Regions from separate parts of the Oceanicoccus sp. KOV_DT_Chl genome, predicted to be linked through region 2. Evidence: riboswitches for the same ligand, from Rfam matches in the RefSeq annotation. Region 2 holds a riboswitch; each other region holds the start of a gene.
What was found. Region 2 has a riboswitch for cyclic di-GMP ahead of UNITIG_RS22870 (VPLPA-CTERM sorting domain-containing protein). Riboswitches for the same ligand answer to the same signal wherever they lie in the genome.
Positions count from the first base shown of each region.

Region 1: it holds a riboswitch for cyclic di-GMP, as region 2 does, so the genes downstream of both, UNITIG_RS23510 (VPLPA-CTERM sorting domain-containing protein) here and UNITIG_RS22870 (VPLPA-CTERM sorting domain-containing protein) in region 2, are expected to answer to the same signal.
Region 3: it holds a riboswitch for cyclic di-GMP, as region 2 does, so the genes downstream of both, UNITIG_RS12690 (VPLPA-CTERM sorting domain-containing protein) here and UNITIG_RS22870 (VPLPA-CTERM sorting domain-containing protein) in region 2, are expected to answer to the same signal.
Region 4: it holds a riboswitch for cyclic di-GMP, as region 2 does, so the genes downstream of both, UNITIG_RS23535 (VPLPA-CTERM sorting domain-containing protein) here and UNITIG_RS22870 (VPLPA-CTERM sorting domain-containing protein) in region 2, are expected to answer to the same signal.

Region 1 covers NZ_FQLF01000002.1:1,072,324-1,080,048, forward strand. Annotated here, with positions in the region: gene UNITIG_RS08735 (SDR family oxidoreductase) at 1-675, shown strand, start outside; cyclic di-GMP riboswitch class I at 1,733-1,861, shown strand; gene UNITIG_RS23510 (VPLPA-CTERM sorting domain-containing protein) at 1,887-2,438, shown strand; gene UNITIG_RS08745 (putative quinol monooxygenase) at 2,515-2,919, opposite strand; gene UNITIG_RS08750 (alcohol dehydrogenase catalytic domain-containing protein) at 3,084-4,118, opposite strand; gene UNITIG_RS08755 (ThuA domain-containing protein) at 4,159-4,998, opposite strand; gene UNITIG_RS08760 (glutathione S-transferase family protein) at 5,027-5,662, opposite strand; gene UNITIG_RS08765 (SDR family NAD(P)-dependent oxidoreductase) at 5,916-6,677, shown strand; gene UNITIG_RS08770 (ThuA domain-containing protein) at 6,843-7,604, shown strand; gene UNITIG_RS08775 (acyl-CoA dehydrogenase family protein) at 7,683-7,725, shown strand, end outside.
Region 2 covers NZ_FQLF01000002.1:2,211,866-2,219,590, forward strand. Annotated here, with positions in the region: gene UNITIG_RS14175 (hypothetical protein) at 1-651, shown strand, start outside; gene UNITIG_RS14180 (helix-turn-helix domain-containing protein) at 714-1,850, shown strand; cyclic di-GMP riboswitch class I at 2,487-2,621, shown strand; gene UNITIG_RS22870 (VPLPA-CTERM sorting domain-containing protein) at 2,649-3,404, shown strand; gene UNITIG_RS23610 (hypothetical protein) at 3,499-4,275, shown strand; gene UNITIG_RS14195 (TonB-dependent receptor) at 4,457-7,606, shown strand; gene UNITIG_RS14200 (PKD domain-containing protein) at 7,701-7,725, shown strand, end outside.
Region 3 covers NZ_FQLF01000002.1:1,877,572-1,885,296, forward strand. Annotated here, with positions in the region: gene UNITIG_RS12680 (hypothetical protein) at 1-419, shown strand, start outside; gene UNITIG_RS12685 (GGDEF domain-containing protein) at 428-1,177, shown strand; cyclic di-GMP riboswitch class I at 1,816-1,955, shown strand; gene UNITIG_RS12690 (VPLPA-CTERM sorting domain-containing protein) at 1,985-2,566, shown strand; gene UNITIG_RS12695 (sulfotransferase) at 2,831-4,384, shown strand; gene UNITIG_RS12700 (sulfotransferase) at 4,390-5,928, shown strand; gene UNITIG_RS12705 (TonB-dependent receptor plug domain-containing protein) at 6,275-6,787, shown strand; gene UNITIG_RS12710 (TonB-dependent receptor) at 6,814-7,725, shown strand, end outside.
Region 4 covers NZ_FQLF01000002.1:1,242,707-1,250,431, forward strand. Annotated here, with positions in the region: gene UNITIG_RS09560 (hypothetical protein) at 1-419, opposite strand, end outside; gene UNITIG_RS09565 (hypothetical protein) at 407-742, opposite strand; gene UNITIG_RS23535 (VPLPA-CTERM sorting domain-containing protein) at 846-1,673, opposite strand; cyclic di-GMP riboswitch class I at 1,831-1,912, opposite strand; gene UNITIG_RS25545 (hypothetical protein) at 2,071-2,166, opposite strand; gene UNITIG_RS09575 (FMN-binding glutamate synthase family protein) at 2,362-3,837, opposite strand; partial or broken gene lpxL (LpxL/LpxP family Kdo(2)-lipid IV(A) lauroyl/palmitoleoyl acyltransferase) at 4,060-4,901, opposite strand; gene UNITIG_RS09585 (hypothetical protein) at 5,213-5,479, opposite strand; gene UNITIG_RS09590 (GFA family protein) at 5,524-5,919, opposite strand; gene UNITIG_RS09595 (zinc-dependent peptidase) at 5,993-6,790, opposite strand; gene orn (oligoribonuclease) at 6,924-7,478, opposite strand; gene rsgA (small ribosomal subunit biogenesis GTPase RsgA) at 7,597-7,725, shown strand, end outside.

The DNA of each region.
Region 1 (7,725 bases), 1.1 Mb from region 2:
ATGGAAAAGCACGGCCGTATTGATGCACTGGTGAATAACGCAGGGATTGGCGGCGGTCGCGCCGTTGAAGAAACACCACTGGAAGAAGTCCGGGAAATTTTCGAAACCAATTATTTCGGCAACGTCAGCGTGCTGCGCGAAGTCACGCCCATTATGCGCAAACAAAATTCTGGCCGTATCGTCACGGTGGGCTCATTGGCAGGCCAGGTTGTTATGGGCTGTCACGCTCACTACTCTGCATCCAAGTGGGCAATGGAAGGCTTAAGCGAAGCGCTCGCCATGGAGATGGCGGAGTTCAACGTCAAGGTATCAATTATCGAACCCGGTGTCGTGTTAACTCCAATTTGGGCTAAAGGTAGCTTACCTGAAGGTGAAACGCCTTACCGGAAAACACTGGATCGTTTAGCGCGGTTTTTTATGTTTGGTCATACTCGCCCGGCGATGCCGGATGATGTTGCCAGCGCGATTGCACACGCGATCGAATCGGACAAGCCCCATTTCCGTTACCCAGTAGGGCCTGATGCCGTTGAGACCGTCGCTGCCAAAAACAAAGTCAGCAATGATGAATGGATGGAGATTAACTGCCTACAGGGTGAAGAGTTTAATGAAAAAATGGCTAAGCTCGTGGGCGTTGATTATTATCGCGGCGAACTGAATTTTCCTAACGCAGAATAAACAATCAATGCGGTTGAATAACCATCAACCGCACCCTCGTTTAACTAATACTTGTCCGCACTAATCAACCTACTCTTTAACGCTGCCACTAGTGCAGCGTTAAAGTAGTCTCTTCGTAGAATGGCACTTACTTTAATCCCTCATACCCACAAAGGGCCCTACTGTCTGGAACAATCACCTACTCGTCATGCGGTTACTGACGGTGATGATATTCAGCTGAATAAAATCAGAGCCACTGTCAAACCATCCAACGAAGGAAAACGCAAGCTCGTCCAGCACCAAAGGGCTGGAGGACTTCCAAAGCAGCTTTAATATGCTATTTAATGGCGCAAATAATGGGGAATTGATTATCGATTTATAGCAGCCAGGGCCGCTTTAGGGACTAGAAAGGAGCAAAATAATCACTGTCTCAGGCAGGCCAACAACCTCTCAGCCAATACAGCCCCAAATCAGGGCAACAAAGGAATAAAAAATCAATTTGTGTCGATATTTATTACAGAACAGCAACATTGACACCACTAGAAATGTCAAAGTAGCACCAAAACCTTCCAGCCACCCTAAATTAGCCCAACTTTTAGCCACTCACTTAAACTTTGCTTCAAAGTACCCACTAATCCAAGCTAATAGTTATAAAAAAAACTCTGATATGCTTATTTTTGATAAAAACACCGTCTGATCCAGGCCAAAATGGGACCTATCGAAGCCACCGTTGAACGAACAGGCTCAAGATAATAGTTAAGCCACAAATTCGAACAAAATTAAAATCAATCTATCCGGTTTTCTTTGTCAATAAAAACATACTTGACGGTTTTTCTTACAGATTAAGTCGAGATCTGGGCCGCAAAAACTGCTCTACTCACGAACTAAAACATAAGCACCTGTTTTTATTAGCTATTTAATACTTGGCACCATACTTGTATTAACCAAAGCAAGATACGAGGAAAGTTGACAGTAATCGGGTTTTAGATTGGTGCTATAACCAATCTATAAATGGAATTAAAAGGACTAACCCGTATCTGATAAGAAGAAACGTTATTCAAACTAATAAAACTAAATTGAAGGCAAACGCCAAACCTGTCGTGAGGCAGGGACGGAAAACCAAGGGTCTTAAGAATTAGGTGGTCAAGCATAATGGATAGCTTGCAAAACAGGGATCAGTACCTAAGTAAGACAGCCGGTTACCCTTCTCGAGAAACCTCGAGGATATAACAATGAAAAAACTATTATTAGCAACTGCAATCGCTGTAACCGCTGCACAAGCAAACGCTGCAGTATTCAATGTAACTGGTACTCTTTCTGGTGCAACAAACGCGCAAGCAACTATCGTATTCAACCCTGCCGCTCCTGCTTTGGTTGGTACATTTGACGATTCCGATGGCTCATTCAGCTTCTCAGTTGAAGACTACGACATGGATATCATTATCGCTCCTGGCTTGAATGCTCTTGTTGAACTGTCTGCAATCACTGTTACTGGTGACGGCGCAGGCCAAATTGGTGGTGCTGCAACCGTTGATAATTGTAGCGGATCATTCGAAGCCGCGGTTTGTCCTGGTGTTGGCACTCCTCCAACCTCTAATACCTACACTTATTCTTTTGATGGCTCTGTAGGTACTATCACCAATGATATTAATGGTGGTTTCAGTGGCGGTGGTAACACTTTGACTTATAGTTTTGAGACATCAGAAGTACCTGTACCAGCTGCAGCTTGGTTGTTTGGCTCAGCTCTTGTAGGTTTGGCGGGTATTGGCCGTAAGCGTAAGTAATTTTCGCTTCCCGGTACTCCCATAAAAAAACCCGCTTCGGCGGGTTTTTTTATGCACATTGAATAACGCTATTGCCTCAGTGAAAAGCTTTCCACCAACCCTTAACCCCAATCGGAAAAGCCAACGCCTGTTTTTTAACGGCTGCAGAAACACTCGCTGATACAGCTTGTTCCGCAGCGGGCATAAGTGGCGAAGCATTGGCAACAGGGTCAAGCGACTCCAGCCTCAAATCTTCAATACATGCGACAAAATCCTGCATATAGCCTTCATGATGATCGCTCGCCTGATGCTCCCAAAAATCCTGATTGGTTTTATACGACAGCAAACAATAATAAAATCCTTCTTTCTCACCACGCCAATATTCATAGCGTAAACAGTTGGGCTCAGTGGCATGAGTAATACGGTACATTTCTTTCATGACATTTTCAAAATCGGCTTCCTTGCCTGAAAATACCTGTATATGAGCTAATAGTGTGGCCATATTTCCTTCACGCCTGGTTTTATTATTTTGCTAGCTTTTCTCGCCGGATCGCTTCCCGCTTTCGCGCGCTATTGCTCAGGATAAATCTGAAACACTATAAATAAGCCAAAGTTATCATCGACTTGATCGGGAATGACAAGAAAAAGAGAGAGCTATCACTACCCCTAGCCGATTTTAGTTAACACCTTGCACTGATTACTGGGTGTTTTTAATGCTTCGAACGCATCAGGCAAGTCATCAAGACCTATCACATCAGTAATCATCGGCGATATATCAATCCGTTTATCCGCTAACATCGCTATCGAGGTTTCAAAATCATCTTTGGTATAAGCAATAGCAAATTGAATATTCAGCTCTTTAATCAAACCGAAAAAGGGCATGATATTGTCTGGCTGTTCACAAACACCCACGGGAATAATTTTTCCACCGTAAGGTGCCATTTCCATGCATTGCTGCAATAAACCGGGAGCACCCACACATTCGAAAATAATATCGGGAGCTGCACCTGTGAGATCACTAAACTGAGTTAACAAACCTTCCGCACCTGCGGTTAAATCAGGTTTTATCACATGGTTAGCGCCCATTTTTTTAGCTAGCTGTGCTCGTGAATCTGCCAATTCACTAACCACCACATCGCGAGCACCAAAGAATTTAGCCCACAGCGCCACCGTCAGCCCTATCGGCCCCGCGCCCATTATTAATATACGACTACCTGCTTTTAAATCGGCAACGCGAACCGCATGCAAACTTACCGCCAGCGGCTCAACCAAAGCGGCGGTTTTTAAATCCAAACTGTCTGGCAGCAAAATAGTTTCACGGCAACCTGTGGTCACGTACTCGGCAAAACCACCCTGGTCATCAACGCCGGATACTTTTTTATTCATGCATTGAAAAAACTGGCCGCCGGCACAGGCTAAACATTTACCACAGGCAATAAAAGGCAAGGCGCAGACTCTATCACCTACTCGCCAATCACCCTCCGCCTCTTTGCCGACCTCAGCAATTTCACCAACGTATTCATGACCTAAAATCTGGCCGCAGCAGGCGGTCGTTAAACCTTCGCGAGTAGCATGTAAATCAGTGCCACAAATCCCGCAGTACGACACTTTCATCACCAATTCGGAGGATGCTGGCGCCGGGTCAGCTACCGATTCGACACTGAGTGGTTTACCCACCTCTTTAAACACAGCCGCTTTCATGGGTTAATCCTTCATTTATTAATGGTTAAGATAGTCAATGTTAATGATTTTTTGAGCGCGCCCAACGTTTTGCTTCATCGCTGGACACCCACTTAATAGCATTACTCAGCAAGCGCTGAAAATCCAAATTTTCATAAGCAGACTGGCTATCACCACACTGCAAATACACAATCGGGCTATTGCGGTAGTGCTTTATCCAGCCGATAAGATTATGGCCCGGCTGATGCCGCCATCCTTCGCGGCTAAAAAGATTGCCTTTTACCGCTTGCTGCGCAGAATAAAAATTATCTTCGCAGTAGTCATAATCACTGGTCAGTATTGGGATAACCGCATCATGAAAGACATGATTAAGATACAACTCATCCGTTATTGAAAACTGTGGCGACACCCCTGTCGTCACCGGATGCTCAAGCGTAACAGTAACCGTATGATCAACCTCGTGACGATAGCCATCATCAGGATAGGGTTGCCCCTCTATAACGTCGGGTCTGTATAAAAACTTCCCGCCCACAATTTCGGCATACTCTGGCCATGACGGCCAAGCGGCAATACTGTGGTGTAGAAACACAAAGCCGTGCCCCAACGCCAATAAATGTAAAAAATCATCTTGAAACGCTACCGGCGGATCAATATATTCCGGTGCCACGCCATCACTCGCCGCGGCCATAAAGTTCATACCGGGCATGTCGTAGAGCACAAAAGCATCATAGGCCTTCGCCTGCTCCGGATTAAAAAATACTTGCGCAGCAGGCTGTTCAACTGCAGTCGCTTCAATATCGGGTAAACGATCAAAGACAGAGAAAAAATCTTCGCGGTTAAACGGATGCCCTTTAGTCATCACCAACACTTTGTGCTTAGCGGTGTAATTAATAAAGGACATCGCAATAACTCAACTTAGCGTAATAATATTAGCCAGCTTCAGACGGGTGCACACTGGCGGCAAAACTGGGACGGCCTGCCACTCTCTCAAACCAGGCAAGTAAATTTTTACACTCGGCCGGGATACCCTGACCAATTAAGTTGCCGAAGTCAGCAAAAATAAATAGCTGAATATCAGCCAACGTAAAACGTTCTCCACAAATAAAACTATTACCTGCCATCAAACCATCTAACCACTGCCAGTTTTCTTGCACGGTGGCTTTTAAATCATCTGCGGCCTGAGGAATAACATGGCAGCGGTTTTCAAATAGCGCCAAAGCCTCTGCACTGCGAAAGGCCAACGACATCGGTTCTAAAATACGCACATCTATACGCCGGTTCCACATTCTCGTTTCAGCAGACTCTTCAGGGGTAGAACCCACTAATGACTCACCTTCAGAGATTTCATCCAGATACTGACAGATAACGGTGATTTCTGAAATCGCAGTACCGTCATCCAAAACCAAACAGGGTGTTTGTGCCGACGGGTTCAATTGCTTATAGCTATCACCTAGATTTTCTCCCCCCATGATATCGACTTCAACCGTTTCAATATCAATCCCTCGCTCCGCCATAAACATACGAACAACGCGAGGATTAGGTCCAACCGAACTATATAACTTCATCTTATACTCCAAAATATAATTGTTATTTAATGAGCACTTTCATGACCTGTTTAGCAGGCATATTAATGGCGCCAATCAGCGGTAATAATCACAACAGACTATCGGAATCAAAATAAACAGTCAAATCTGATTGTTTTTTTTAGGGAGGTTTGATACCTTGATTTCTTACTAAAACACCCATAAAAAACAAGCTGCCCACAACCATGCCATCAGGCTCGACAGGGTTGCCTCAAATACTCACTAGGAGATCGCTATGGACCTTGGACTATCTGGCAAAAAAGCCATCATTACTGGCTCTACTCGTGGCATTGGCCGCGCCATTGCTAATTTATTAGCCGATGAAGGCGTAGATGTCGCCATCTGCTCACGCAACCAGGCAGAAGTCGATGCAGCCATTAAGGAAATTGGTGCCAAAGGCGTCAAGGTAACCGGTGCCGTAGTTGATGTTGCAGATAAGGCTAGCTATCAGGCCTGGATTGCCAGTGCTGCTGCTGAATTAGGCGGTGTCGATATATTTGTACCGAACGTCAGTGCTGGTGGTGGTGCCGTTGGCGACGAAGCCTGGCAGGCCAACCTGGATATTGACCTTTTAGGCACTACCCGTGGTATAGAAGCGTGCATGCCATTTTTAGAGAAATCGGACGCTGCTTCAGTGGTCATCATTTCAAGTACTGCAGGTGTAGAAACGTTCATGCAACCCGCTCCCTACAATGCTATTAAAGGCGCCCTTATTGTTCACGGCAAGCAGCTCAGTCAAGCATTAGCCCCACAAGGCATTCGTGTTAACTGCGTATCACCCGGCCCAGTCTTTATTGAAGGCGGCGCCTGGGACTTTATCAAAAACAACATGGCTGAAGTATACGAAGGTACTCTGGCCCAGTGCCCTCAGGGCCGCATGGGTACTGCCGAAGAAATCGCTAATAGCGTGGCATTCTTAGCCAGCCCTGCTGCTAGCTTGATCACCGGTGTAAATCTGGTGGCTGACGGCGGTTTCACCAAACGTGTGCAGCTGTAATAACGGCAAGGAGGGTCTTCGACCCTCCACGCTACAATAAAATGGTTAAACATCGGGTAGCTGGTGGATCAAGCCCCACCCTACCAACATGGGCCGCAGCATCATTGCGGCCTATTTATTAACGATGTTCAAAACAACTATTGGTTGAACATAAGAGTTGGGACTATGAGTAAAAGTGATCGTTTAGACGTTTATCTGGTTGCCGGTGGAAAATACCATAATATTGACCATGCCCGGGTTGAGATTTTAAAGTTATTGGCTGAGCAGCCCCGCATTAAAGTTAAAGTCGGCGCTGATTACAGCGACATCGATACCATTTGTGAATCTGACATCATCATTACTTATACCTGTGACGTTTTACCCTCCGATGAAGAAACTACCCGCCTCTGCGAATTTATTCGCAGCGGCAAAAAATGGTTCGCTCTGCATGGTACCAACTCGATTTTAAGGTTCCTTGAACCCGATGACGGTGGTGAATTTAAAGTTGACTGCCCGGAAGAAAATATCGCGTTTATGGAAATGCTTGGCAGCCAATTCATGTCACATCCACCTATTCACGAATATGAAGTCGTGGCCACAGAGCCGGATCACCCCTTGGTAAAAGATATTCCGCCATTCAAAGTGGACGATGAACTTTATCTGTGTAAATTTCATGGCGAACACCACACACTGATGCACACCCACTGGTCAGACCACGTGGTGAACTTTGTTCGTGATGACTGGAAGAAAGATACCGACATACAACCTGTGCTTTACATTCATCCATACGGTGAAGGACAGGTACTCTATTTCACTCTAGGCCATTGTCGCGGCAAATATGACATGCAACCACTTATTGAAGAATACCCGGTACCAGAAGAAGGCGCTTGGCAGACAGAAGAGTTTTACGAAGTACTTCGTCGCGGCATCGTTTGGGCAATGAACTAAAACCCGCAGGGTGAATCTTGATTCACCATCTTCGCGGCAAAGCCCGCTCTGCGACATATTACATTTGAGGTCATTACAATGGATTTATCTTTCAGCCAAGAAGAGCTTCAGTTTCAACAAA
Region 2 (7,725 bases):
TGGGTGTCCTGGATGGAATCCGCCATGCCGATTATTGGTCATGGTGCGAATATTCCGATGGTGCCGGCTGCTGATGGTGGTACACAAGGCGGCTTTCTTGGCGAGCATGTGTTTATGCAAGCATCGGGTGTGTTTTGTATCATGACATTGATATTCATAATGTTTAACAAAGATGTGCGCTGCCGGATGTTGTTATGGATTCGCCGCGCGTTGAGAATGGATGCCAGTGTATTAGGTAAGCCTACCCAAGGGTATCGTCCCAATGTGGCTCGCGTAGCGGCTTTTGAATATTTTTTCGTAACCTGGTTTATGTATGTATTAATGCTAGTCATCGTTGATCCCAGAACCTTTGGTTTGCATCATCCCGTGACCTACACCTTGTGTGCCTTGGTAGTGATTTGGGGTTTGTATTTAATGTATAAACAAACCCAACAGCGCGAAGTCGGCTTATCCATTCGTTATGGTATAGGCGCTACCGGGGTAGCCTGGTTTATACCCGAGTGCGCGCAATTCTATGGTGAGTTCTATGAGTTTTACTTGTATGCCAATAAGCATCCGGTAGCTATGACTATAGTGTTATTCCTGTTTATAGCCATTTTAAGATTATTGTGGTTAACGCCAATCAATGAAAAGACACAGCGATCTTTATAATCTAGTTTTGGTATAGGTTTTTATATGCGCTTAATGTTAGAAAGATAAAGGCTAACAGTAGTATGCAACAATATGTTCCAGAGTTTATGGAGTTGATATATGACTCTGTGGCTGATCCGCGTGGTTGGGAGACATTCTCACGTCGAATGATGGATGTATTGGATGCTGATTTTTGCCATACTTTAATTACAGATTTTGAAGACCCGTCGCATAATTACGGGATTCATATTGTGCAAGAAACCGGAAGCGTAAAATCTTATCAGAAAACTATATTTGATGAAGGCTTGGTAGAAAAAATTCTACAAAACCAATCAGAGATTGAATGCTTTAAGGGTAATGATTTTTTATCTCAAGCGGAAAAGTATGGAGGCTTAGGCCGAGATGTATTTATCGATGGTAATAAAAACACCAATTTCATGGTTTCCTTTATCAGGACTCGGCAGGACCCAGCATATTCAGTAGTTAATGTTTATGGTCGACGTGAAGGTAAAGAAAGTTATTCTCGAGAAGAATATGAGTTCTTAGCCGGATTGCTACCCCATATCAGAAGAGCTTATAGGCTGTCGGTTGATGTCAGTTACACCGAAGAGTTAAATGGATTTGTAGTCCGTTCTTTAAATCATATAGCTGCAGCAGTTTTTATTATTTCCCACCGTGGTGGCGTGGTGGCGATGAATGACGTGGCCGGGCGCTATATTGCGAATGGAGAATTTTTTGTGCAGGGAAACAAATTACTTGTTAATGCTGATGGTATAACTGAAGTGCTTAATAGTGCTCTGAGATCAATGGTCGAAGCAGAATCGCCCGAAGGTGAATATATTAAGTATGTTAATAATAGCGGTAAAAAGTTTTTTATTTCCTGCTTGCCTCATATGAATAAAAGCGGCGATGTTTCCAGGGAATGGCGCCTGAGTGATGGCGCTCAAAACCTTGTTTTTATTACTGATGAATCTACATCTATAGATTTGCCTTGGGATAAGTTAAAGTCCCTGTATGGCTTAACAGAATCTGAAGCAAAAGTTGTGGGGATGTTGGTGAATGGTAGTTCTACTGAAGATATAGCAACTGCACTATCAATAAATTCAAATTCTGTTCGTTATCATTTAAAAAATTGTTTTTCAAAAACGTATGTTAATAATCAAGCCGAACTAGTTGGCTTGATCCTCCGTACTTTAGGCAATCTCCCTCGTATAAATTGATATCTTTTTGATATTATATCGCCCATAAAAAACGCGCCCATAGGGCGCGTAAAGCGTGGGATAGAATTATGAAAACAAAAATTAACCGTTTTCAAATTCTGTTGCCTTTTAACTAAAAAGACAGCGTATATATAATCACAAAAATCCGAAATCAGTAATACCCATTTGGGTAGTGGTTATTAGTAATATTTTTTTGTGTAAAGCTTTAAGAAAAGACGCAGAAAACTTGTCATCCTATGTGCTCTTCATTTAATCATATCTTTGCCGAAAAACTTTACACTCGCGACGTTTGGGTCATTTTTTTATATATGACCATATGGTGAAAAAATAATTAACGCACTGCTCATATGGGTAGTAAATAAATAATTATTAATATTGAATGGGTAGTAATTTGATGGGTGTTTGTCATCGTGACAACAATAAATTGACGCAATAATCTTCGGCTTGGCCAATTCGACGGCAACTTTTACAGAGAAAATATTTTCGGTGTGCTCGTTAATGCTATAGAGCTATATCTTTTTCCTAGCTCTTTGTTACTAAAGGTTTTTTTTATTCTGGCACGTTGTTTGATATGTCCTTTTCACCGATGCATTTAGATTCATCGGAAATATTTCGTTTAACAATAATTTTAATCGATACGGAAAAAGCCAAACCAGTTGTGAGGCTGGGACGGAAAGCCAACGGATCTTCAAGCTAGTAGTTCTTTTCTAAAAAGAGCATCAAGGGAGCGATGTGATATTGGAAAGCGGAAAAGATGGCCGGGTCACCCTTTGAGTTAATAACCTCGAGGATATAACAATGAAAAAACAATTACTTTCGGCGGCAATTATCGCCGTTGCAGCGTCTAGTGCAAACGCAACACTTTATTACGCACAGGTACAAAATGTAGACATTTACAGCTCTGGCCAATTTGGTGTTGATACCATGTATGAATACAGCAAAATCGATGGTGATGGCGGCTTGGCAAGCAATCAGTTCGTGACTCCACCGCCGATTCCTGGTTTTTCAGCGTTTGCTCCAGGCAACATGGTATATGACAGTGATACAGGTGTTTTTGCCTGGACTGGCGACATCCACTTGGATGGCGGCGCAGCAGCTCATGAAGTGGTTTTGTCTGACGGTACTATCGATACTGCTAATATTCTAGGTCAGCCAAATGGTATCACTACCGGATCTGCTACATGTATTGACCTATCAACTTACGGCGCATGTGGTCCCTATGGCTGGAACTCTGGTTCCTGGAACTGGGCTGACCTTACTGTGACTGGAGCGGGTGTTGGTTCTATTTTTTCTCTTGGTGATAGCGCCGATTGGAATACGCTGGATGCAGACTTAGCTACTCGTGCAGCTGAGTTAGATGCATACGGTGTTGCGTTCAGCCCTGTTTCTGTATTGCAGGATTCAGGTTATCACTACCGCATGAATATTCAGCTTATGGCTATTGCTCCTCCTGAAGCGGCTATCTCTGCTGTGCCTGTACCTGCAGCAGCCTGGTTGTTTGGTTCAGCGCTATTAGGTCTTGCTGGTATTGGTCGTAAGCGTAAAGCTGCTTAATTGATGGTGTTTTCAGTTAACACACTTTAGGTGTGGATCAAGGGAAGTGGTCACTGTTACTAGTGGCCACTTTTTATATGTCTAGGGTTAAATCATGAAAAATCAATTTCTTGTGGCAGTAATGTTGTTTGCTGTCGCGCCTGTGGTTAATGCCACGCTTTACTATGCCAAGATTATCAATGTAGATATTTATAGTGCAGGTAATTTTGGTATGGATGCCGTCTACGAATATTCTACTGCGCCTGGCGGCGGCGGTGATCCTGATGGCGGTTTAGCGGGTGCACAATTTAAAACTCCTCTTCCTCCGATTCCCGGTGTTACCGCGTATGCCCCAGGCAATCTATTTTACAACGATGTGACAGGGGTTTTTACCTGGTCTAACGATCTTATTATGTTGGGTGGGGCCGCTGAGCATGATGTGGTGTTGTCTGATGGCACCATTGATACCAATACTATAGTTGGCCAGGACAATAGTGGTGATAGCTCAATTGGTACTAATAGCATTACTTCAGGTAGTGCAGTCTGTATTGATAATTCCAGCTATGGTGCATGTGGGCCAAGCGGTTGGAGTGCGTCTTCCTGGAGTTGGAATGACCTGACCGTCGTCGGCTCAGGAGTTGGTGCAATTTATAAATTTTCTGACACATCGGATTGGAATGATCTTGATGATCAGTTAGCGGTCCGTGCGCAGGAGCTTGCTGATTTTGGCGTTGCTTTTACTAATGCAACTGCTATGCAGGACTCAACTTACCATTATCGTATGAATATTGAAATAGTGGCAGTAGCAGTGCCGATTCCAGCAGCCGCGTGGTTGTTTGCTTCTGCTTTATTGGGTCTGGTTGGTATGGGGCGTCGCAGGGCAGCGAAATAAAAAATATCGCCAGCAAGTTAGCATTAAGAGGCTCATCCTTGATGCGCTATAAAAGAAATTTAAGCGGTACAGCTCCTGCGTAATTTTTTCCTCGTGGTGGTTATTACATACCGTTGTTCTCAATTAAATACGCTGTCAGTGTAATTTATTTGTTTTGTCATTTTGTCTTCAGGTGTAAAGAATGAAAGATGTTTATCAAAAGAATTTAATGGGTGGATTATTAACCCTGAGTTCTGTGTTAGTTGCCAGTGGGGTTTGCGCCCAATCAAATTATGCAATTGAAGAGGTTGTGGTAACCGCGCGCAAGGGCGCTGCTGAAGATATGCAGTCAGTGCCTTTAGCCATTAATGCGCTGTCCGCGCAGATGATTCAGGAGAAAGGCATTTCCGGGGTTGAGGATATCAGCCAAATGGTCTCAGGTTTAGTATTTGATTCCGGTTTATTACCTAATGATACCCGTCCTACTATTCGTGGCTTATCGACAACCCGCGGTCGAGCCAATGTGGCTACACTAATAGATTTTGTAGATGTTTCTAGCGAGGCGTTATCAACGGCTGGTGGTGGCATGACCGGAAATATGCGGCTCACTGATCTTGAGCGCGTAGAGGTGGTAAAAGGTCCTCAGTCCGTTCTTTATGGCCGTTCGGCATTTAGTGGCGCAATCAATTATATTACCAAACGACCATCGCTAGAATTTGAAGGCGCAGTAGATTTTGATGTCAGCAGTGTTGAAGATGATTTAAGTGAATGGAACGCGAATGAATTAAAATTGAGTTTAAGTGGCCCCATTAATGATGAGCTGGGCTATCGTATTAATCTGGCACGCTCTGAAGGAAACGGCGCTTACGACAACCCTAATACGGGTGGCGATCTGGGTACTGAAGATACTCTGGGTGCAGCTTTTGCATTATTGTTTGAGCCTAACGATATACTTTCTTCCTATACGCGCGTTGAATACAGTGATGAAGAATATGGCCCTAGGGCACAGGTTTTACGGAGAACTGTAGATCATACTCCCGCTCTGGGTGACTATTTTAATGACGGCACTGTTGCCGGAAGTGGCTTGGATACGGGTAGATCATCAAACCCGAATTTGACGGTTTATGATGGTCGTGCCGTTACCTACAATCAGGGGCAATTTTTTCAGCAGGGCGTAGAAAATAGAGCTAGCGCCTATTATGCGAATGATTTACCGCAGTCAGTTCAGGATGCTCTGGGGGTAGCCCCGGGCGATCCAATAGTTGATTGTAGCTTGTCGCAGGTTCCCTACCGTAATAGAAATGCAGCTGGTTTATTCCCCGGGTCTGCTGAAAAGCCAGGTGCCAATCAACTTTGTCGTCCGATGCTGGTGGGTGCACAGCACGCCGATGCGTCTGAGATAGATTTTTCTGCTGATCCACGTACGGGTCGTGATTTCCGTGGCACTGAATTAGAAAACCTTCGCTTGCATCAACAGTTTGATTTTAACTGGGATACTTTTCAATTCAGTTACATCGGTGCTTATACCCGCAATAAATCCAATATCCAGGAAGACTTTGATTTAACCGACTACTCACTTTACAGCGGCACGCTGATTGATGACGACGGCACTGCGCCAACCGGTATCAATTGTAATGGCGATGATCGAGCCGTAGCGGGTGACTGTATAGCGCAATACGGGTTTCAGACAGCTATGGATATGACCTATGACCTGGAGCAGGTTAATCATGAATTTCGATTTTCCGGACAGCAGCAATCATTTCAATGGACGGTTTCTGTACTTTATTGGGAAGAAGAATTAAATACAGAAATGGAGGATCGCTGGTGGTTGCGTGAGGGTGGTACGGACCTGGTGAATAGCGCCTTTGTAAACCCCGGCTTATTTCTTGGTGGTTTGCCTTATCTTGATGAAGATGCTGATCTGGTTAATGACAGTCGCGACTGTATGGGCGCTGATAGAGGTGACATTACCAAAGGTTGTTACGTCACAGCCGCCGATTACTTTAGTACTAGCCCGGTTACAGACTGGTTATCTCGCGAGACAGAACATATGTCGTTGGCGGCAATGTTTACCTATGACGTATCAGAAACATTAAGTGTCACTGTTGAAGGGCGTTATCTGCAAGAAGATATTATTTATGCAGGTAGTGGCTCTGAGTTACATGGTTTGTCTTCTGCGTTTGGCAACTGTGGTGGATTTATGTCTACTGCTATGGGTGCTTATGAAATAGATCCAAACGATGTTTATCCCTTTAATGGCAGTGGCAATGGGAGTACGGCTGAAGCATTACCCGATACGCAGCTTGCAGGAGCATTAAAACCGGATATTCATGGTGAGTGTGAGGCTCAGCGTAATGAATTGCCGACAGTGGAAGAGTTTGTGCCGCGTTTCAATATTACCTGGTACCCAAACGAAGATGTGATGATGTACTTCACTTATGCGGAAGGCTTTAAGCCTGGTGGAGTAGATACAACGAATGCATCCAGTTTGGTTCGCGATACGGATTTGGACAAGGATACTGAGTGGGCCGGCTACGACGTTGATGGTGATGGCATTATCGGTTCTGATTCAAATGTGGATTTTGATGATCGAATTGCCACCGGTTATGCTGAGTTTCAGCCTGAGTACGATCCGGAAAAGCTGAAAACTTATGAGGTGGGCGCTAAAACGACTTGGCTAGAGGGTCGGGTCGTTTTAAATCTGGCTGCTTTTTATTATGAATATACCGATCAGCAAACGTCTATTTTAGTTGAAAACGGTGCTGGTTTTCCTGCTCCTAAAATTGTCAATGCCGGTGAAACGATTGTTGAAGGCGCTGAATTTGATATTACGGCTCGTTTAACCGAGCGTCTGACCGCAACATTGGGCTACACCTATTCTGATGCCTACTACGAAGATTTCAACACCGCCAAAATAGCCGGCGGTCCTGCTTCCAGAAGCTCTATGGCGGATGCCGGCAATGTTGATGGAGATTACACCGGTAACAGAATGCCTTATTCCGCGCGTGATGCCATTACCTGGAGCTTGCGTTATGACACTGATTTTGAATCCGGGATGAGTAGCTTTGCCGAGTTGAATGGCAATTATCAATCGAAGCGATTTATGACGCCGGGTAATATTTCCTGGTTGCCACAATATCGGTTGGTTAATTTTATTTCGGGTATCGAAAGTGATACGTGGAGCGCGGTATTTTATATTAATAACTTAATGAATGACGATACGTTGCGTTCAGGTGTCACCAATACTGATTACGGCTTTGGCGCATCCTATGAGTTTGATTTGCCACAGGCAGCAAATTTAATACTGCCAACGCCGCGAACTTATGGTCTTCGTTTGGGGTATCGTTTCTAAAAAAATAATTCATGCCAGATTATTTGTTGTAGTTGAATAATAGGGTCGACTGTTGGTAACAATTTTAGCCGTTGTAGTTTGAAGGTGGTTTGCAATGTTGAATAAAGTAGTTTCATTTT
Region 3 (7,725 bases), 330 kb from region 2:
AATCGTCAAAAGAAACCTCAGCAGAAAAAATTAATGATGGATTAGACCTTGCTGATCAGGTGGTAGCACCTCGCGCTGAAATTAATGCCGACGCAATGGGTGAAGAGCCTGCGTTTTCCCGATTAAATCAAGCAATATGCGAAGTATTGGATGAACTTCTCCAGCAAATAGAAGCGCCGCCAATGGCCAAGGAGAATTATCAAGCCGCCAAAAGACAAATTGAGAAAGGTTTAAATTGGTATGAATTGGTTCCTACTTTAGAAGACATTAGTATCGTTGTTGTATCGGCCTTTCATAATAATCAAAAAGATTTTGAAACATTCTTAAACCAGTTAAATGATCGCTTGTCGCAAGCATTTGAATTTATTAGTGCCTCGGGCAATTACAGGGGGAGGGATTTAATGCCGGCCGCGAGCTAAATGAATCTATGCGCGAGCAATTTAGCGCTATTCAGCAGAGTGTAGAAGCCGCCACCGAACTTGATCAACTGAAATCGGCAGTGAGTACGCGTTTAGAACAAGTCGTCGCGTTGATGGATAAACACCAATCCGGCGAGGTGTTGCGCGAACAGAGTCTTTCTGAACAATTGGATGCCTTGGTTGCCCGAGTCAAAAATATGGAAGCTGATTCTGCCCAGGCTGAGGAGCGAATAGAAGAGCAGCGTCAAAAAGCACTGCGGGATGTGTTGACCCAACTGCCCAATCGGGAAGCGTATAACCAACGTTTGGAGCAGGAGTGCGAGCGTTGGCAGCGTTATGATCGACCCTTAACCATGGCAGTTTGCGATGTAGATCATTTTAAACGAGTCAATGATACCTACGGTCATTTGGCAGGTGATAAGGTGTTACGCATTATTGCTAAAACTTTACGTAAGCGCTTACGTAAAACAGATTTTATCGCCCGTTTTGGTGGTGAGGAGTTTGTCGTACTGATGCCAGAAACCGAGCAAGCGTCTGCGCTCAAGGTGGTCGAGGGCGTCAGGGAGGCTATTGCCAGTTGCCCTTTTCATTTCAAAGAAAAACCAGTGACCATTACCATGTCTTTTGGCGTTTCAACCTTTAGTGGTGAAGATAATGGCGAGGCGGTCTTCGCGCGCTGTGATAAGGCGTTATATCAGGCCAAGGAGCAGGGGCGTAATCAGAGCGTGGTGGCCGGACAGCCAGTGATCGAATTGTAATAGTTCATCATTTCAGGCGTTCTCATCGGCTTAAGTCGCCGTTAGATAAAAGCCAAGCTTTAAAATTGATTGCTCACAGTGCAGCCCGGGGCCCACAATATATAGTGGTTAGTTAGTAATTCGATACAATATAAAGCTCGTCGAAAATGAGTGCACCATAAAAAGGCGCCAAGTGTCTCAAAATAAAATAATGTGACGGGAAAATTTACATCTTGGGCGATTGAACAGAGGTCTTGTAGCTTAGGAAGATGGTTTGTGTCTGTGGAGGGTAATAGTGGGCAGCAATGTGAGTCTAGTGTCTCATTTTGTTCCTCGGCTGTAGGGTGTAATCATGAAAATCACTGCTATTCATCACCCGTACCCGCCAGCTGGATCAGTTAGCCTGTTTAAGGCGACGGATTATTTTACACAACGCAACTAATGGCTTGTAGTTTGTGCGACCTGAAGATGAGACAGCTGCCTAAGTTATTGATTACTAATGTCTAATAGTTTGTTGGCATCAATATTGGATAGTGTACGAGGCAATAATGATTTAGTAGCGGTTTTTTGACACTCATGCCAGTAGCTGCATTCATTGGCTGAGTAACAAAATTATTAAATCATTAATAAACGTTTGAAACTTCTTAAATAACAATAAGGAAGGCAAGCGCCAAACCCATCGTGAGGTGGGGACGGAAAGCCTACGGGTCTTTCGAGTAATGTTAAACAGGGATGACAGTGTTCTGCTGCTATTGAACACTACAAGGAATTTACTCATAAAGACGGCCGGGTTGTTACCCTTCTTCGAGAAACCTCGAGGAATATAAAATGAAAAAATTAAATACTGTTCTTGCTGCTACTGCTTTGGCTCTTGTAGCTGCTCAATCTCAAGCTGCTTTGTTTGACGTATCTGTGGCTATTTCTGGTACTACTAGCGGTGCTGCCATTGGTGGTGCAACTGGTTCAACTACTGGCTCTGGTTCAGGTACTTTAGATACCGGCACTGGCGTGATTAGCTTTTCATCCGTCTCTAATGCCACAACTCCTGTGACAAATGCTTTTGTATACGGTGTTGCTACTGTTGATACTATCGGATTGAGTTCAAGTACAACTGCTACCGACTGTGTTGAAAATGGTGGTCTTTTACCGACATGCCCTAATGTACCACTAAATGTTAGTGGCCCAATTGGTAACCTTAGTGAAGTATACGGTGGTTCAGCTACTGGTACTGGCGATATCTTTACTCTGGTAGCTGTTGGTGACCAAGGTTCAGGTATTACTTCTAACAACTCTTACACCTTTACTATTGGTGCCGAGCAGGTTTCTGAAGTGCCAGTACCTGCAGCTGCTTGGTTGTTTGGTTCTGCAATCGTAGGCTTGGCTGGTATCGGTCGTAAGCGTAAGGCTTAATAGCTTTGTTAGCTAAATAACAGGTGTCTGGATTTATTTTCCATAACCTGTGAAAAAACCCTGCTAGAAATAGCAGGGTTTTTTTTTGCAAATGATAATTAAAGCTGACATGTTAAATATTAACTGGGCTAAAGATAATTAGTTGAATTATTGCAGAAGTGGAAGGTATTTGCGGTGGCGTAAGTTAAATGAATATAGTTACTATATAGCTTGTATATAATAAGTCACATAGTAGTGTCGCTCTCAGTGTAGTTGTTATTGTTGATGAAAATTAAAAAAAATAAAATTAAAAAAATACAGAATAAACGAGTTGTATTTAAGCCGGCGCCTAATCAACAAGCAGTACAGGTTATCTACGCGGAAGCGTTACAGTATGTTTTTGATACATCATCAAAAACCAGTGATTGGAATCTTGTTGAATTTCAGGCTCTACAGCTTGCTGAACAACTGCCTAAAGAAAATATAATCCAGCTAATTTTAATTGAGGCGTATTGTAATAGTTTTCGGTTTGATAAGGCTGAAAAGCTGATAGATCCTTTGCTTAAATTAGCCCGGCTGGATACTGACTCCGCTGTCGTCATTGCCAAGTATTATCGGGCCAGCAATCAGCCAGAGAAAGCGATTGATGTATTAGAAAAAGGTATTGTCCGCAGGCCTGATAGTGTTAGATTGTTAGATGCGCTGGGGTCCTGTTATAACTTGATGGGGAAAAAAGAGCGCGCTTTAGAAGTCTACAATAAAGTTACCAAAATAGATTCGGCATTTAGTCAGTCGTATTGGCATCGGGCGCACATTCAAAAGAACAGTTTTCCCCAGCGTGACCTGGATAGTATTAAAAAACTATTGGAAAGTAAGTCTTTAACAGAAATAGACAGGGCTAGACTTTATTTTGCGCTGGCTTGGGGTTATAGCAATGAGCCAGAACAACATTTTAATGAATTACATAAAGCGAATAAGATCATAAGTGCTTTGCGTCCTTGGTCTATTGATGCCGAGCGTATAAAGTCTGAGAAAGTTAGGCAGTTTGTCACGAGAGATATGTTAGAGGCGTGCAAAGGCTCCGGGTATTCTGATAAAGCGCCAATAATTATCGCATCAATACCTCGTTCTGGCACTACGCTTCTGGAACAAATTTTGGGTGCCCATACTGCGACTTATGCCATCGGTGAGTCACAGCCTTTTTACCAGGCAATTAACGATACAGCATTTGAATTTAGAGCAAATGAAAATTATTGGGGTTGGTGTCAGCCACAGGAATTTAACAAGTACTTTCCTGCACTCTATAAATCTTATTGTAATCATGGGTTCGTGCAAAAATCGGGGGATAAAAAGCCAGTAGATAAGTCGATGAATATGATGCATTACCTGGGTATATATTTAGCAGTTTTTCCTGATGCTAAAGTAATTCAGTTAATGCGAGATCCAATGGATGCGTGTTTGTCTGCATATCAACTTTATTTTCCTAATGGAAATGAGTACACATTTTGTCAAAAGTCATTTATTCAATACTATAAATTATTTGAAGAAGTAATGGCTTACTGGAAAGATTTATTTCCGGAAAATATTTTATTGGTTGATTATGAATCTATCGTCGAAGACCCTCGTGGTATGACAGAGAGAATATTGGGTTTTTGTGGGCTTGAATGGGAAGAGAATTGCCTGAATTATCATAGTACCGAGCAAATAATTAGGACTGCTAGTCATATGCAAGTAAAACAACCCGTTTATAAATCGGCTGTGGCTAGATGGAAAAAATATGCGCCATATCTTCAAGAGGCTCTGGAAGAGCTAAATACTCCGCTAATACCTGAAGGGTAAGACTTTTGAAAAAGAAAAAGAAAAGCGCCAAGAGCAATCCCAAGCATAATATTCAGCTTAAGCCAAACGAAGCAGTTATATGCCTTCCAGTTGAAGATATTGTAAGTAGAGCTAATCATAGTTATCAGTCAGGGAAGTTTTTAATGGCAGAATATGTGCTTCAGCAGCTTATTGACACTATAAAACCGCTTCCGCTAAGTGCGAGTATATTATTATTAGATGTCTTCAAGGCTTCTGCAAAGCTTGATAAGGCATGTGATTTTGCAAAAAAATTATTGATTGATTATCCAGAAGATCCGAAAGTATTGCGTGCCAGTGCTAGTGTGCAACAATTGTTGGGCAATAGTGCTAATAGTCTGGGTTTACTAGAAAAGGCACTGGAGATTAATAAAGATCTTTGTCCGACGTACAATCAGTTAGGCCATTTGTATATATCTATGTCTGATAAGATTCAGGCAGAAAAATCCTTTAAAAAAGCCATTAACAGCGGGCCAAACAGGATCGGTGGGTATTGGGGATTAGTGCGTGTTTTAGGGGGGGATACACCTGAAAAATATATTTTGGCGGTAAAAAAATTAGAAAATAAACTTAAAGGCAGGCATGAAGAATTAGCTTATTTGAACTTTACCTTAGCAAAATATTATGAGGAAAGAGATAGTAAAAAAAGTTTTACTTTTTTTAAAAAAGGGAATTTAGCGATAGGGAAAATTCGGCCATGGAATTTTGAGCAGGAAAGTGCACGAGTGGAAAAACTAATAAATTTCTTTAGTGCCGATCGTTTAAAAGAACTTCATGCTAAGCATCACTCAGATTATAAAGCCGTATTTATCGCATCAATGCCACGCTCTGGAACTACATTATTAGGCCAAATACTATCCGCGCATAGCCAATTACAATCAGTTGGAGAGAGTGATGCATTTGATCGGGCAGTAAGTGCTGTTTCAGTCTCTATGGGGCGTTATCCGGATGTCTATAGCTGGACGCCGATGTCTATTTTTGAAACGATGTTTAAAAAAATTGATGAAGCGTTTATTAATAGCTATTTGATTAAGTCCGCTAAAGGTTGCGTTGTAGATAAATCAATGAGTAACTCATTTCATATTGGTTTGATTTTGAGCATATACCCTCAAGCTCGTGTGATCTGGCTGCAAAGAGACCCTCTGGATACAGTTCTGTCTTGCTATCAACAACTATTTGATAAAGGCAATGCATTTGCTTTTGACCTGTCGAATTTAGCGCATTATTACCAGTTGAATAATAAAATCATGAAGCACTGGAGTTTACTATTCCCCAAGCAAATTTTAATGGTTAATTATGAAGCTCTGGTTTCAGATCAAGAGGCGGAAGCAAAAAGAATTATTGACTTTATCGGATTAGAATGGGAGCAAGGCTGTTTGAAGTTTTATGAAAGCAATGAGGTTATTAATACGGCAAGTGACCTCCAGGTAAAACAGCCTATCTATAATTCTTCCGTTGGGAAGTGGCGGCCTTATGCCAAAGATCTTGAAGAAGCGGCATTAATTCTTGGGGTTGATGTAACTTGAGCAAGCTATTAGTTTTGGTCGGTACAGAGCTAACTTTAACATTTTAGATATGCTGGGCATCAGGCGTGTGAATTATTCACATTTTTATCAAAGTTTTTGTTTAAATTGCAAAATACACGGCGATATTTTGACGGCTGAAGCAGGGTAAGTTTTATTTTGTCATTATGGTTAAAATTTAATTATTTGCTTCTTGTAGCCGCTTTACCTATGTGAGACATTTGTCTAATATAGGCTGCTAATAAATTATCCAGTTCTCAATAAAAGTAATAAATAAAGTATATATATTGCAGTTCCTGATTTCGTTTAATAATAAATTATAAAGATAAAACAGTCGGAGAGTTATAGAATGAAGCGGTCTTTTAGCCGGCAGCTGTCGGTCCCTCATCGTTTTTTAAATTCAGCAGTTGTTATCCCAGCTATCTTCTCGGTTTTTTATGTTGCGCCTGTATTTGCACAGGACTCCAAGGGAGGGTTTGCAATCGAAGAAGTGGTTGTAACCGCTCGTAAACGAGAGGAATCCATGCAAGAGGTTCCTGTGGCGGTGTCGGCTTTTTCTGCAGAGGGTTTGAAATCATTAGGTATTACCAATGTTAAGGATATGGAAGGCATCGTGCCAGGCTTGAATATGGGTGGCGGTGGTAATGGCGCCAAAGGCGATGCAAGTCCTTATATTCGGGGTATCGGTCAGCGAGAAACAAAAGTCACAGTTGATAGTGCCGTTGCTACTTATCTTGACGGCATCTACTTGTCGCGTTCGGCGGGCTCAACTTTGGACGCGCTTGATGTGCAAAGTATGCAAGTGTTACGGGCCCACAGGGTACTTTATTTGGCAAAAATACTACCGGCGGCGCCATTGTAATTACCACGGTAAAGCCAGGCGCTGACTTGGGTGGTCATCTGGATGTCACTTACGGAAATTATGGTCGTCAAAATGCCAGAGCGACCGTAAATATTCCTTTAATTGATAATACGTTATATACCCGCGTTACCTTGGCAAGTACTCGCCGTGATGGTTTATATGAAAACGTCATTGATGGCACCGCCTGGAATGATGAAGACCGTCTTGCCGGTATCGTTCAAGTGCGCTGGGATGCGTCTGAGGATTTGGTCGCTGACTTATTGGTCTCTGCTACCAAGACCAGACAGACTCCTCGCGGTCAGAAGTGTGAGTTTTTTGGTCCGGAATTTGGCTTTAATGGTAAGGCGCCCCTTGAGGCTATTTACGATTCCGAGGCTGCTGTTACAGCTCAACAAGAATGTGAGAATAGCGGTATAAATTTAGAGTTGGACGAATTTCGTAGTGAGCTTAATGCGCAGTCAGATATTTTTGAACAGGGGCGCTATGAAGTTGATACTAATTTGGCAGGCTTAACGTTGTCCTGGGGTCTGGGAGAAGCTTTAGGCTTTGAAGACTTGAACATTAAAAGTATTACGGGTTTTCGCCGTACTCAGTTGAGTGCTGATGAAGATCTAGATGGAAGCTCTGCAGGTCTTACAGGCAGGGTTGCCCCTGAGGATAATGTTACTGATCAGTACAGCCAGGAGTTTCAATTTATTGGTACTGCCATGGATGGTCGAATGAATGTGACCTTGGGTCTTTATGCTTTTCAGGAAAAAACGGACGATGATTGGTTGCAATCGTATGCTGGGCTGGTTGAAGGTTCATCACAGCCAAATAGCTTGTTGTTAGCACAGTCGCAATTAACGGAGCGTAAAACTGAAAATGAAGCCTGGGCCGTTTTTTCTCAAGTCGGTTTTGATATTACTGAAAATCTTGAATTAACACTGGGCCTTCGT
Region 4 (7,725 bases), 970 kb from region 2:
AAACAAACGCTTACTTCGTCATTCCCTTGGCCAGCAGCTGTAGCAATTCCCACACCCGTATTACCTACCAGCGTGTCCCAACTGGAAATTTTACCCGCGAACAAGTTAGCAATAATATCTGAAGATAAAGTTGGCATATTGGCAACATCATCAGAGCCAATAGTCAGTCCCTGAGCTTGCTGCAGAGCGTTACGCAACCCTATTGATGCCACTACACCAAAGGTCTGGGCATTAACGGTATTAACTGTCAATTGCGTGCCATCAAAACTTCTTGAACCGTTAGCCGCAATTTTAAACAGCTCAGGTTCAACATCGGAAACACCAATTTGAGCCTGCAGATTCACATTGGCATTAGTACAATCGTAAGTACCACCATTAACTGTACCTACAACACAGGTAGACAGATCTAAAAATGGCACGCTGGTTTTATTGGCAACGGGGCAACGCCGGCAGAGGAACCACTGGAGTTTTTCATGAACAATACATCCAGATCAGTAGCAATACCGGCAACACTGCCACCAGGTACGGTACAACCAAAACCGCGAGCCACATCAGATGGTTGATAAAATGAATCCAGAGTAGCTGGATCACACAACTCTTCTACATAAGCCTGAAACTGGTTATCAACCGCAGTCGCACCAGACACGCGTACCTCCAGATCATATGAAGCAGTAGGTGCCAAGGCGAATACCTGGCTAGTTGCAATCGCTGCCACAGCAGCTGTTAACAATTTAATTTTCATTTCTTTATCCTCAACATGTATTTAAAAACGGAACTTGTGTTTTTTAAGCGTAACTTTCCCGCTCACAGCAAAGTGAGATAAGCAATGAAGCGGGAAATTAAAATTAAGAGTGAGTTTTGCGCTTGCGTCCGATACCAGCCAGGCCTAATAACGCAGAACCGAACAACCAAGCCGCAGCAGGAACAGGAACGGCCGCTACAGGTGCGTTATAGGTCAATTCATTACCAGCCAGAGTCCATGAACCAAAATTGACAACATGCCAAAGATCATCACCAAATCCGGTGCCATCACCAACCATATCGTACCTATCATCAAACAACTGCAGCCCATAAAAATCCATAGTGCCATCGTTCACACCAGCCGCCGTGTCAAAATTGAAAGTGTTGGCCATTGCGTACATACCTTCACCCCAGGAAGCTTCACCAAAAAAATCAATACCTGTTAACTGATACACATCAGTAATAGAATTATCTGAAGCATTAAGTTTGGTTTGCAACGATTGATATGCATTGTCAATATTAGTATTTATCTGACCCTCATCTGTAGCAGTAATTTCCCGGTTGGCAGTCAACAATAATCCAGCATTATTACGCCACTGATTAGCGGGAAACAGATCACGATCAAATTCATTGGTTGTTTTATCAGTGTTAGCTCCGTTGATTGTCCACTTAATATCACCAGCTCCTAGCGCATCCAGCGCCGTCTGGTTAATAGAAAGAGTCTGTCCATCACTGATAACACCTGTGCCGTACAGCAGATCAGAAACATACAGGTTCAAGTCCTGCACAAAGGAGGTTTGATTATCATTGTTCCACATGGTGATAAACAGCTCACCAGCTTCGTTATTAGAAGTACTGCCCAACTGCAAAGCAGCATTTGCACCACTACTAGCCGCTGCAATAGCCATTGATAAAGCAAATAATTTCTTCATTTTTTTCTCCAAGAGTCCTAGTTAATAGTTCAGCAGGTAACTCCCACTTTCTCGAGGGGGAACACCTAATTTCGATTTATTTACCGATTATAAAAATCATAAATCGGATACTGTGGGGCTTGAAAATATCTAAACAACAAGCTCTCCAGCCCCTTACTATCGCAACCCGGCTGTCTTTTTTATTATGAAGACCCTAGGCTTTCCGAACCTGCCTCGCGACAGGGTTGGCTATCTCAGCGAACCGAAGCTATGTCCCTATAGCCTCAATTGCACCTATTTTTTAACAAGCTTTTATTGATTTTTTGTGCTGATTTTATGAATCCTTTATGAATCACGGACAAGCAGCACAAACACCAATCCTTGGCGACGTGGAGAGACTAAATTGAGGAAGTTACAATTATGTGTACAAGTTATTAAATCCAAGAAGTTTCACAGTAATTTCACTGAACTGAAATATATGTAATACAGGTGCCATACAAATGTAATTTTTAATTCGGGAAAAATTTCGAACTGAAAATCATAATTTCCAGCGAAAGATCAGAAGAGGATATATGTAGGAATAAAAAATATTGTCTAATTAACGTATACACTACAGAGATTAAATAAATTTTATAGCCTCTGGTTATTTATGAATCCACTCGGCGACAAATGAATCCTGTTCACCTTTATTAATATAACGAAGGTCTTACTAAGAATTATACTCATCTTTCACCGCTGGCTCTGGATGTATGTCAAGCAACGGAATTGTGTGACCGCTGTATTCGATAATACGCACATGGCTACGTTTCAGGTTTCTCGGCTCAGATACCCCGCAGGAATGTGCAATCATACCCACGTCATAAACAATTTTTTGCGCGTAACGCTCAACCCGCAATGCTTTATCTGCCGGTACTAACCCGCGCTGCAAATCAGCATCGTGGGTGGTGATACCCGTAGGACAAGTATTTTTATTGCATTGCAATGCCTGAATACAGCCTAGCGCAAACATAAAGCCACGCGCTGTGGTTACAAAATCTGCTCCCACAGCTAACGCCAACGCCACTTTACCTGGTGTAATGAGTTTTCCGGCAGCAATAACGCGAATACGATCGCGCAACCCAAAACTCAGCAATGCATTCACCACCAATGGCAAACTTTCACTCAATGGCATACCCACGTAATCCATTAACGCCTGCGGTGCGGCTCCGGTGCCACCATCAGCACTGTCCAAAGTTATAAAGTCTGGCGCACTGGCAATACCGCGACGATGAATCTCGGTAAACAAATCCTGAAAAAACTCAATGCCTCCTACCACCATTTTGAAACCTACCGGTTTACCCGTTACCTTACGCACTCTCTCGATCATATCCAAAAGATCGGCAACGGAACGAATATCTTCGTGGCCATTGGGGCTTATTGAATCATGGCCAACAGCAATACCTCGAATAAGTGCAACTTCCTCTGTCACTTTAGCACCGGGCAAGATACCGCCTTTGCCCGGCTTCGCCCCCTGGCTCATTTTTATTTCGAACATACGTACTTGTTCGTGACTGGCTATTGCTTTTAATTTTTCGTCACTGAGATTACCGTCCGCATCGCGCACCCCGTATTTGGCTGTGCCAATTTGATAGACGATATCGCAACCACCTTCAAGGTGGTATGACGATAAACCCCCTTCACCAGTATTGAGCCAAATCCCTGCCGCTTTTGCGCCCTTTGATAGGGCTATAACTGCTGGTTGCGATATCGCACCAAAACTCATTGCCGAAACATTAATAATGGAATGCGTACTATAGGGCTGCTCGCAGTAGCCTTCACCAATAGTAATAGAACGCGGCTTGGCCACATCTTTTGATAAGGCGGGAAAAGGACTATTCAAAAATATCGCCTCACCTTTTTGATTCAAGGGGCGAGTAGAACCAAAAGCTATGGTGGTGTCTACGTTCTTTGCCGCACGATAAACCCAGGATCGCTCTGCTCGATTAAAAGGCAGCTCTTCGCGATCCATCGCAAAAAAATACTGGCGAAAAAATTCGCCCATATGCTCAAAGAAATAGCGAAAACGCCCAACTACCGGATAATTTCGACGGATAGTTTGGGTGGTTTGGGTAACGTCAATAAAGTAGATAACAGCAATAGCAAGCAAGCTAAGAACAAAGATCAGAAAAAAAATCAACGCCCCCACTCAATGACTGACTGGGCAAACTGATGTACATCACTCATAGTTCTGTCCTGAAATTAATTATTAGGTTGCCAGACTTTGTTACTGCCGGCACGTATAAATAATAGGCATACAACCCGGCGACAAAAAGAATCACCAGTAGGAGTAAAGCGATTATTCTTTTAAGCCTGCGCATCTAAATTTCAACCATTGCTGCTTTATTGTAATGAGGGCAGCAGAGGCTAATTAATACAATTTGGCTTCGCCTTCCGGTCGAGTTTTAAAACGTTTATGTAGCCACAGGTATTGCTCTGGATACTGTTTGGCAATACTTTCTACCCATTCATTAAATTGTGTAGCATCTTGCACGTCATCACCACTGGGAATATCCAGCGGCTCATAAACCGTGACCTTATAACGTCCACTATCACGGACAAATGAAATAGGAATAACTGCCGCTTTCGCCATCGCCGAAATTCGGGATGTCGCGGTAATAGTCGCCGTTGGAATATTAAAAAAGGGCACAAACACACTATCCTGCGGACCGTAATCCTGATCCGGTGCATACCACAGCACCCGCCCTTTTCTTAAGGAGCGCATCATGCTGCGCACATCTTTATGCGATATACAATCATCCATAAAACTTTCACGACTGCGGGTCATAAATAAATTAAACAGCATATTGTTATGCGGTCTATGCACAAAATCAAAATTCACTTTTAAACCTAATAAGGCGCCGGCCAAATCCAGAATGGCAAAATGCCCCCGACTAACAATACGCCTTGTCCACGCTCGGCAGCTGCAGCCAAATGCTCCAAACCACTGAAGTCGACTCGCTTGGCAAACCATTGATTGGGACGCATCCAGGCCATTGCTGTTTCTAACATCCCCTGCCCATAGGATTTAAACGTTCGCTTCACCAGCAATTGTTGTTCGGTAGCAGACAGCTCGGGGAAACACAGGCGAATATTCACTTCACAGACATGCCGCCGTGATTTTGCTAATCGGTAGGTCAAGGAACCCAAAGCGCTGCCTAAAGCCATTTGCAATGCATAGGGTAAACGGGTTACCAGCCACATTAGCGCCATACCAAACCAGACAGACCAATATTGGGGCGCTATAAAATCAGAATATTTTTGCTGCTTGGCAATCGCAGAATTTTTCCGGATTGCTCTTCTTTGTTCACGTCGATTCACAGTCTTCAAAGCATGTAGTGAGTGGGGAGATAGAGTTTAAACCGAATTTGATTTGATTACTCGCCAGTGAGGGGATAATTTCGCCCTAAGGCTCCGGATTGGTCAGGCAATTGCAACTAACAATGTCCTATATTGAGTTACGCCAACGCCACCCAATCACAATTAACCTCTGCTAGCACGCACCCGTTCAAAGTGCGACGCGATCAAACCACCCCGACCAAAGCACCCGCTGCCGCGGCAAAAAATGACCATTCGATACCGATGGTCACCGGTGCATAAGCCAATAAAGCCAAGCCCCCAACCCCATTGCACCAACCCCAGCATACATTCACCACGGGGCTGGAATCCCCCACACCGGGAGGCGATGCAAAGGGGGAAGGAAATAATTCGCCACGCATACCGGCTGCCAGATGTGGAACCGCATTGATCATCAATGCACCTGCTGCAAAATCAGCCAATAAATCAAGCATAAAAAAACCTATCGTTATGTATGTAACGGCACCGTTTCAAAAACTTAAGGCAATCCATTCTCATACGCTGTAATGCCCGTGGGCAATTTTTCCCAACGGGCTTTAGAACCTACAAACAGGTGATAGCCAATGTCGATGTCAGGGTCACCATCAATACACCCCAGCATCACCCCATGAACTTCACCTTTATAGGTACCACATAGTGTTGATCCGCAGCGACTGCAAAACTGCAAACCAAAATCAGGCTGGGATTGATAACTAGTGAGTAAGTCAGCACCTTGCAACCAGCAAAACCCAGCCGCGTCGACCAATGCGTAAGATGATGCCTGCGAACTAAACGCTTTTCTACAGCGCGAACAATGACAAGATCGCGCATCCTTCAGGCTACCCTCTAGCTGATATTTAATACTGCCACAAAAACATTCTCCAGTGATGGGCATGGTTACTCCTAATTATTTGGAAATGGCTGATAATGATCAGCTCTTACACAAGGCAGAAAGTAGGCACTACCAATTAATTCTTTACCCACTGCAAAGGGTCCACTGCATAAAATGCGCTTAGTTCCTGATACAGTTCCGGGTGCTCTTTTTGTAAACGCAACGGCTTTTCAAAAAAAGTTTCGGTCACCACTGCAAAAAATTCAGCAGGGGATGTCGCAGCATAATCATCAATAAGGTGTTTATGACCACGCATTATATCCTTACCCAAAGCAGTATACTCCTGCGTAAATACCTGCGCCCATGAACGGTATTGTGCTGACTGCTTTAACACCGGCGTGCCATCCATAGTCGCGTCCTGCTCATCCAGCTTGTGGGCAAATTCATGCATCACCACGTTGTAACCATCGGCACTGTTTTTTGCGCCTTTCAGCACATGGCTCCAGGCCAATACAATCGGCCCTCGCCGCCACGACTCCCCTGAGCGCAAAGACATTTTAATTGATTCCACATGTCCCTCTCGCTCAGTGACCGGCGATTGAAATACCTCCGGATATACCAAAATTGTTTCAAACCCGGGAAAGTAATCTGTCGGTCTATTCAAAATTAATATACATGCCTGCGCTGCTATCAACACCCGAACCTGATCAGTGATGACCATATCATCACAACCGACAAAAATTTTTTCGCTGAGAAAAACTTGTATATGGCCTTCCAGCTTTTGTTTTAGCTCGGCAGGCAGTTGTTGATAGAGAGGGAAATCGTCTATCAGTATTTGTCGCCAATGATCAGTGATTACCGCAGTGAATAATTGCTGGCGCTGTTTTTGTTTATTGGTTTTCTTAAATCTGGAAAGCAGATACCAAATTAGCATAGCCAGGAATGGGCTTGTGAGGATGATGAATAGCATCGGGTGGGCGACCATGGTTGGGGTGATTATTATCTTCTCACTAGCGGTGGATTTTAGCCTTTGCTTTTTTAGTTTGCCGGGGGTTGCCCGGCAAAACCTAAACCTTCAAAAACACCTCACGATAATACTGCAACTCAGCAATCGACTCGCGAATATCATCCAACGCCAGATGTGCGCCCTTTTTACTAAAGCCCCCCAATAAATCAGGCCGCCAGCGACGCACCAACTCCTTAATCGTACTGACATCCAAATTACGGTAATGAAAATACACTTCCAACTCGGGCATGTACTTCACTAAAAAACGGCGATCCTGACCGATGGTATTACCGCAAATGGGCGAGGTACCGGCGGGCACATGCTGACGTAAAAACGCCAGCGTTTGCAGCTCGGCATCGCGAACACTGATAGTACTTTCCAGTACTCGCTTGGTGAGACCGGAATCACCGTGATGACTGGTATTCCATTCATCCATCGCGGCCATGGTTGCTGCTGATTGATGAATCGCCAATACCGGGCCTTCGGCAATAGTGTTTAGATCGGAATCGGTAACAACGGTGGCGATTTCAATAATTTGATCGGTAGCAGGCTCCAGGCCGGTCATTTCCAGATCAATCCAAATCAAATTTAGGTCGGTGTTGCTTGCAGCTGCCATGAATAATTCCAAAATAGGGTGATTGCCAACTCTTTAATGAGTTTATTAGGGCCTAAGTGTAGCAAAATTGCTGCGTTGTCTTAATAATAGATGCCTCCTTGACTAAAAAAGCCCCTGCATGAGCAAACGCAAACTCACCCGCCGCCAAAACTGGCGGGTACAAAAGATTCAGGACGAGCGCACACAACGTGCGGCCAAGCGTGCCGACTTTGTTGATCAGCAATTGAACGAAGGGGAATTAGGCGAT